Regions from separate parts of the Pseudoalteromonas sp. SiA1 genome, predicted to be linked through region 2. Evidence: predicted binding sites of a transcription regulator. Region 2 holds the regulator's gene; the other holds the start of a gene.

Region 1 (4,203 bases), 820 kb from region 2:
AGATTGCCCAATTTTAGTTTTATTACCATGCAGCATAATCTCGCCACTACCAGAGACCAAATAAACAATGCCGCCCTCTCCTATTCTATATTCACTTATGAGATCCACCATAGAATCGAGCGAACGGCCTATTCCGGCAATTCCTTGTCGTTGCCCATCAAGCTCAATGGCATAATTAATAAATACCATCACCTCAGAGCTACCTTTATCTATGTCGAGTGCTACTTCAAATGGTCTATCCGATGCTAAAAAAGCATCAAACCAAGTATCACTACTGTCTATTTGCCTAGAAATACCTTCATCGGTGTAATAATTGCGGGAGTTTTTAGAAATAATGTATGCGTTACTGGCTTGGTTTTTATTTTTTATATGTTTGAGGTAATCAATGAATTTACCTCGGCTTTGCGCATCTTCATTATTATTCATCCATTGTTGCACAAATAAGTTTTGCGCTATTTCTTTGCCAACAATAATAGGAGTCGATAACTCTAATTCGATTTGGCTTTTCACTTCACTGAGCGCTGTTGGTAAATCTACTTTGGCTAGTTTGTCTTCTGTATTTGAGCGAATACTATTTGAAAATATTAGAGTAGATATTGCTAAAGGAGCAACAACAGCCAAAATAAGGCTGAGGTATACTTTTCGTTTTAATAACATAGAGCACCTAAGGGGTAACAAAGCGGTATTTTATATACTGCACACAATTAATAGTAGCGACATTAAAGGTCACAAAATAAAGATTTTTATAATAAAATCCCATAACACTTTAATAGTAGATTCAACTGTGTTTATTGCAATGTATTCAATAAAATTAATAAAAAAATCAGTGCGCTGATAAAAATACAATAGAAGTAATAGAAATGAAGTTTTATAAACTAGGAAGGTGAGTTTCTATTTACTTGGAAAGCTTTGAAAAGTGGTGGCCCCTCCCAGACTCGAACTGGGGACCTAACGATTATGAGTCGTGTGCTCTAACCAACTGAGCTAAGGGGCCATCTTTGTATAACTGTAAGCAGTTAATTTTTGAAGCGTTTAGCCACAGAGCGACTAAAGCGGGTTGCAGTATAAAAAGTTTTTAGGGGCTTGTCACTAGCAAAAAGCTTTATTTTAACAATCAAGGGGCTAACTGCTCAAATAGTAAGCTTTGAGGTTTTGTTAGTGATGAGTTTTGTAAAACAAATCCATTTATTAATAGCAGCCTGAGTAACTAATACACATACCTTTGGGAGCACTTAGCAACTCAGTATTAAATGTCCTGCTATGCTGCTACATTATTTTTTGGCAATAATGTAAATCGCATGAATTAATCCAGGGAAATAGCCGAGCAAAGTTAGCAAAATATTTAACCAAAAATGCATCCCTAGTCCTACCTGTAAAAACACACCCAGTGGTGGTAATAAAATAGAAAAAATAATTCTAATGATATCCATAATTTAATCCTTATAATGTTAGCAAAGCAAAAAGCCCAGCAGGGCTGGGCTTTAGTATAGTGTATTATTCTGCAATAACAGTTAATTCATCAACTACCTTGCGAACATCTTCAGCGTTTTTAGCAATTTCCATCGCTAATTGCTTTTCAGCATCAGACTCAACTGTACCTTTAAGAGTTACCACACCATTATCGGTATCAACATCAATGTCTGTACCACCTACTTCAGAATCAAATAAGTAACGTGTTGTGATCACTGTAGTGATTTTAGCATCTGTTAAATCACTTTCAGTGTCGTTACCCATCATTTTAGAATCATGCTTCTTCATGTCGGTGTTTTTTACCACAGTTAGACTGTTTTCAACGTCAGTTACACCATCTAGGCTTAGTACGAGTTCTTCAGCAAGCTCTTTATCTACTTCGCTGTTTACTTTACCTGTTAGCATTACCTTGCCGTTTTTTACGTCCGTGTTGATATCAAAGTTATTTAGATTGGTGTTCATAAGCAATACTGTTTCTGCTTTCCCATCAATCCAAGCATCTTTGCTTTCGTTTTCCCAACTGCTTGCCTGAGCGCCCATTGCGGTTGTTCCTAATACTAGGGCTGCAATCATAGACTTATTAAATGTTTTCATAATCGTTCTCCTTTTGATTAAAGACACTTAAGCTAATGCGAGCATCGGGCCAACATTTTTTAACCTTTAATTTCAATAGGTTAATTTAAAATAGTAGATATTGGCTTAAACCTACTAAGTAAACATTTACAGACTATTGCGTAAAAGTTTCTCGAATAGCGAAACTTACTAAATAATTGTATATTTGGTTAATCTTTCGTTAATATAATAAAGAATCAAAAACCCAAAATCATAAACCACTGAATTTAAACAATTTAATATTTGGTATAAGGCTTGCTTTGAAATAACCAGCAATCATAAAAGGATAATTTAAATGTCTGTTAAAATTGAAGACCGCCCTATTGAGCAAGTTCGTGAGCAAGTGATTGATCAGCTCATTTATAACTACAGCCATGGTGTTATTTCTGTAGAAGCATTTGAAAGGCGCTTAGACGACGCCATGGCAGCGAGTGACAATAAAGCACTTATGGATCTCGTTGAAGATTTAACCTTAAATACTGACCAACAATATAAGGCGCAAAAGCACTCTCAGTTTGCACCTAATTATAGCGCGCAGCATGAGACTGATGAAGAGCCACTTACATTAAGAAGCATTCTTGGTTCGAGTGAACGAAGCGGCCAATGGGTAGTTCCTCAAAACATTTATATAGAAAACTACATGGGGTCAATCAATCTTGATTTTACGGATGCTATTTTTACCCATCAACATGTCACTATTCACGTTAATTGTTACTTTGGCAGCGAAGAAATATATGTACCAGAGCACGTTAATGTAGTTTCTAAAATGTTTTGTATTTTAGGCAGTTTTGAAAATAAAACAGTGTCACTTAATAAGCGCCAAGGGCCAACGATTCACATTGAAGGAAAAACTGTTTTGGGCTCTGTGGAAATTAAAGTTAAGCGCACTATTAAAGAAAAATTTATTAGCTTTGCAAATGATCTAAAAACTCAACTTGGCATAAATGGTAAACATTATTAAATATGCTAAACATTGAATGAAGCCATAATCGTTGGCTTCATTCATATTATAAGTCGTTATTTCGCTCACTAGGTACATCACTCATGTACTCTACAAACTCAACTTCAAACCCTGCAGGGTCAATATAATAAATGTTTTTTCTAAATGGATTTACAGCACCTTCTTTACTTATTGCAAAGCCCGCATGTTTTAGGCGCGCTATTACTGCATTTAAGTTATTGGTTACATAGGCAAAGTGTGCCAAACCAATTTGATGTCCTGATAGGTTGCGGTTTTTCCCTTCACCGTGATCGCTTATAGCAATATATTGATCGTTATCACCAAAATGTACCCAGCGCCTTGCTTTACCATACCAAGTTCCTTCCCCCTCACTTCTAATTGACCAATAGGGAAACGCTGCTTGGTAAAACTTAAGCATGGCGTTTATGTCACTAACAACTAAATTTACGTGTTCTAATTTCATAACTTTCTTCCTATTAATTGAATATAGAACATCATAAAACCTCAAGCTAACTTTAGGTAAAGCGCTAATTTACAAATTTATTGTCTGTTTTTATTCCGATAAATATATTGAAAGATCATGGCTGTACAAAAAACACTCACAAGTATTTAGGCTTTATGGTTTACTTTATGGCAAAAACCGCTAAAATACGCCGGCTTAAATATATAAACGTTCTTTTACAACCCAAAGGTAATACCATGCATCCAATGTTAAACATTGCGGTTCGCGCTGCGCGTAACGCAGGCAAGCTTATTCTTCGTGCAAGTGAAGACTTATCAAAAGTTGAAGTGCAACAAAAAGGCACTAATGATTTAGTTACGAACATTGATAAAGAAGCCGAAGCCGTAATTCGTGACACTATTTTACGTTCTTACCCTGATCACTGCATCGTTGGTGAAGAGTTAGGCGAACACAAAGGTAAGGATGCTGATTACCAATGGATTGTTGACCCACTTGATGGCACAACTAACTTCATCAAGGGTATCCCTCATTTCGCAGTATCTATTGCACTTAAAGTTAAAGGTCGTTTAGACCAAGCCGTAATTTACGATCCAATTCGTGGCGAACTTTTTACCGCTTCTCGTGGTCAAGGCGCACAGTTAAACAGCAAACGTTTACGTGTATCTAAAACGGTTGAACTTGCCGGTTCTGTTCTTGC
Region 2 (4,203 bases):
AAGCTTTCGCCAATGGTTTGCGCTAAATAAACAGAGCGGTGTTGCCCACCGGTACAGCCAATTGCAATGGTTAAGTAGCTGCGGTTATTTCGTTCTAAATGCGGCAGCCATGTTTGCACAAATGTTTGAATTTGCCATGTAAATTTTTGCACTATACTGTGACTTGCTAGGTAGTCTTTTACTGGTTGGTCCAGCCCTGTAAGTGGCTTAAGTTCAGGCTCCCAATGCGGGTTTGGTAAAAATCGGGCATCGAATACGTAATCTGCTTCTTTAGGGATGCCGTGTTTAAAACCAAATGACTCAAAGGTAATGATCAGTTGTTTATCTTTTTTTCCGAGTATTTTTTCACGAATAGACTCAGCAAGCTGATGCACACTTAAATCCGTGGTATCAATCATATAATCAGCACGGTTAATCAATACATCAAGTAGTTGTTTTTCTTTTTTTATGGCTAAATCAAGCGGCAAAGAATCAATAGATAAAGGGTGGAGACGTCGCGTTTCTGAAAAACGTTTTATTAATGTTTGATCGTCACTGTCTAAATAAAATACCGTTGGTTTAGTAAAACCAGGTAAATATTCAATGATTTCATTAAACTGCTGTTGCTCTTTAGGTAGGTTACGTACATCAACACTCACGGCAATTTTATTATAACTGTCGGAAACACTGCGCACTAATGATGGTAATAAATTAAGAGGAATATTGTCTACACAATAATAACCTAAGTCTTCCACAACGCGTAACGCCACAGATTTACCTGAGCCTGAACGACCGCTTATAATTATTAATTCCATTTATCACCTTTCTTTGTTACTACGATTGACTGACGATAACCTGATATAGTTCGCTATCCGATTTGGCGGCGCGTAACTGTTTACAAAATTCTTTATCATTGAGCTTATCAGCAATCGTGGCTAGCGTCTTCAAATGCTGCTGATTATCGCCATCGGGAACAATTAACGCGACAAAAATGTCAACCGGCCGGTTATCAATCGCATCAAAATTAATAGCTGTTTCGCTCACTAAAATCAAAGCAAGGGGCTCTTGAGCTCCACTCATGCGACCATGTGGAATAGCAATGCCTCGGCCAATGCCTGTACTTCCAAGCTTTTCTCTTGCAGTTAATGCATTAAGAATATCTTGTTGTGTTAAATAGGGCAGCTTATTGTGAGCCAATTCACTGATAAATTCTAAAATTCTTTTTTTACTATTAAAAAGGACCGCAGCTTTACTGCAGTCCTGACAGATAAGTGAGCTTAGTTTCATAGTGTTAGTGTCGAGCAAGTTTCTCTTTGTGTTTAATTACTTGACGATCTAGCTTGTCAATGAGCGAGTCTATAGCGGCATACATATCTTGATGCTCAGTAGAGGCAAAAATCTCAGCGCCACTAACATGAACGGTTGCTTCAGCTTTTTGGTTTAGTTTTTCTACATCGAGAATAACGTGCACATTCGTTATGTGATCAGTGTGCCTCTGTAACTTCGAAAATTTACTATTTACGTAGTCTCTAAGCGAGTCGGTAATATCTACATGGCGACCAGTTAAATTCAGTTGCATAAACATTTTCCTCTTTGTTGTACGCCTTAAATCAAACTTTTACGTTGATTAGACGGGGGAATAGCTAGAGATTCGCGATATTTTGCAATGGTTCTCCTCGCTACTTTAATTCCTTGCTCTGCCAATATATCTGCAATTTTACTATCACTCAATGGTTTAGCTGAGTTTTCTGCAGCGATTAATTTTTTAATTAATGCACGTATTGCTGTTGATGAACATTCGCCACCATTTTCAGTACTTACATGGCTTGAAAAGAAATATTTAAGCTCAAAAATGCCACGTGGTGTATGCATGTATTTTTGCGTAGTAACACGCGATATAGTCGACTCATGCATTTCCACCATTTCAGCCACATCGTTAAGCACCATAGGCTTCATAGCCTCAGGACCGTGTTCAAAAAAGGCCTGTTGCTGCTGCACAATACAGTTGGTTACTTTAAGTAGCGTGTCATTCCTACTTTCTAAGCTTTTTATAAACCATTTAGCCTCTTGTAAGTGCGAGCGAATAAACTGGCTATCACCACTTGATTTAACCGTACGCGACATAGCTGCATATTGGCTATTTACTCTGATCTTAGGCATGCTATCTGGGTTTAATTCAACTACCCAACGACCTTTAACTTTCTTAACCGACACATCAGGAATAACGTATTCAGACTCTTCTCTAACAATAGTGTCTGCCGGTTTTGGGCTGAGCGTATGAATCAACGTCATGATTTCTTTAAGCTCATCTTCTTTAAGCTTTGTTTTTTTCATTAACGTGCGATAGTCACGTGCAGCAAGTAAATCAATATGATCGGTTAAGATCATTTTTGTTTCGTTTAAAAAAGGTGTGTCTTTATCAAATTGATTTAGCTGAATACACAAGCACTCTTGTAAACTACGCGCGGCTATTCCCACTGGATCAAATAGTTGAATACGCTTTAGTACCGCTTCTATTTCGTCAAGTTCAACTTCATCTTCGCCGTCGTTTTCTTGGTTAAAGCTTTCTAATATTTCTTCACAGCTAAGGGTTAGAATCCCTGAATCGTCCACAGCTTCTACAATTGCAATAGCTATCGCTTCATCGGTAGGACTAAACGGCGTCAGTTGAAGTTGCCACATTAAATACTCATGCAGCGTTTCAGTCGAAGAGCCTTGATAAATAGATTCATCTTCTGGCATTGGGCCCGATGAAGAGGCAGGCGCAGCGCTCATATATTCATCCCAAGTAACATCCATAGCCATATCATCGCTAATGGTGTCTTTGGTCATTGCTTCGCCGCTATCTTGCTCATACTCGCTAGGTTTATCGTCAGCTGAGGCACTTAGCGTTAAGTCATCGTTATCGGCTTTTTGTTCGTTTTTACCTGCAGTGTCTTCGCTGTAATCGTGTTCTTCAACTTCAAGCAAGGGGTTGCTATCGAGCGCTTCTTGAATTTCTTGCTGGAGATCCAATGTACTGAGTTGCAATAAGCGAATTGCTTGTTGCAACTGTGGAGTCATTGTAAGTTGCTGGCCCATGCGCAGCTGTAATGATTGCCTCATGTATCTCTAACAATCCTTTTAAATTACGGTCTGTTGACCTTTACGGATTAAAATTTGTTCAAACTAGGGGCGGTTTAATTGCGGCGCGAGGTTTGTAACCTAGTGGGCTAAGTCAAAACCGAGCAACAAAGAGTAAATCGTCCCTAGGCAGAACCCGAAGGGCAGCGCCTGTTTGGCATTGATGCTGCGTTATCGCCTATTTATGGGGAATACCACACCACATAGGCTCTGCCTTGCCTAAATACCAAACAGACTGCTGCAAATTCAACCTTGAAAGGTCAACAGACCTAAGTATAATTAATCTTAGCAGATGCTTAGTGGAATAACACACATATTAGAGCTTGAACTGCTCGCCCAAATAAACATCGCGTACTGTTTTATCGTTTAATACGTATTCAGGAGTGCCTGATGCAATTAACTCCCCATGAGAAACTATGTAGGCTTTTTCACAAACATCAAGTGTTTCGCGCACGTTATGGTCTGTAATAAGTACGCCAATGCCACGGTTTTTAAGATGCTCTATGATCTTTTTAATATCTAATACTGAGATAGGATCAACCCCCGCAAAGGGTTCGTCTAAAAGGATAAATTTAGGGTTTGCTGCTAACGCGCGAGCAATTTCAACGCGGCGACGTTCACCACCTGATAAAGCCATACCTTGACTATCGCGGATATGCTGAATGCTAAATTCATCAAGTAAATTATTTAAGGTATCTTCGCGTTGTTGTTTATTTAATTCTTTACGTGTTTCTAAGATAGCCATTAAGTTTTGATAAACAGTCAGCTTTCTAAAAATAGACGACTCTTGCGGTAAATAACCAATCCCTAAACGCGCTCGGCTGTGCATCGGTAATAAAGTAATATCTTTATCATCAATTGATATTTTGCCTTTATCGCTAGGGACAAGGCCTACAATCATATAAAAAGTGGTGGTTTTACCTGCACCATTAGGGCCAAGTAACCCCACAATACTGCCAGCTTCAACCTCTAGGCCAACGTTTTTTACAACTTCACGACCTTTGTAGCTTTTAGCTAATAGCTCTGCTTTTAATGTGCTCATGGTTGGCCTTTATCATCTTCTTTTTTATTTTCAACAGGGACTAAAATAGTGTGTACACG

Evidence for each region. The regulator sigma-54, encoded in region 2, starts transcription at its own class of promoters, with help from an activator protein. The targets are predictions, from matches to a motif close to GTTGGCACGNNNNTNGNNT.
Region 1: KK487_RS13740 (BON domain-containing protein) is a predicted target of sigma-54. The motif match lies at 2,100-2,118, and genes of this name have one in related genera.

Annotation. Positions count from the first base shown of each region.
Region 1 is NZ_CP076084.1:2,965,118-2,969,320, forward strand. It holds gene KK487_RS13725 (methyl-accepting chemotaxis protein) at 1-657, opposite strand, end outside; tRNA gene KK487_RS13730 (tRNA-Ile) at 918-994, opposite strand; gene KK487_RS13735 (YqaE/Pmp3 family membrane protein) at 1,272-1,430, opposite strand; gene KK487_RS13740 (BON domain-containing protein) at 1,495-2,064, opposite strand; gene KK487_RS13745 (LiaF domain-containing protein) at 2,378-3,043, shown strand; gene KK487_RS13750 (VOC family protein) at 3,090-3,506, opposite strand; gene suhB (inositol-1-monophosphatase) at 3,743-4,203, shown strand, end outside.
Region 2 is NZ_CP076084.1:426,775-430,977, forward strand. It holds gene rapZ (RNase adapter RapZ) at 1-794, opposite strand, end outside; gene ptsN (PTS IIA-like nitrogen regulatory protein PtsN) at 814-1,266, opposite strand; gene hpf (ribosome hibernation promoting factor) at 1,271-1,558, opposite strand; gene KK487_RS01990 (RNA polymerase factor sigma-54) at 1,585-3,084, opposite strand; gene lptB (LPS export ABC transporter ATP-binding protein) at 3,419-4,144, opposite strand; gene lptA (lipopolysaccharide transport periplasmic protein LptA) at 4,141-4,203, opposite strand, start outside.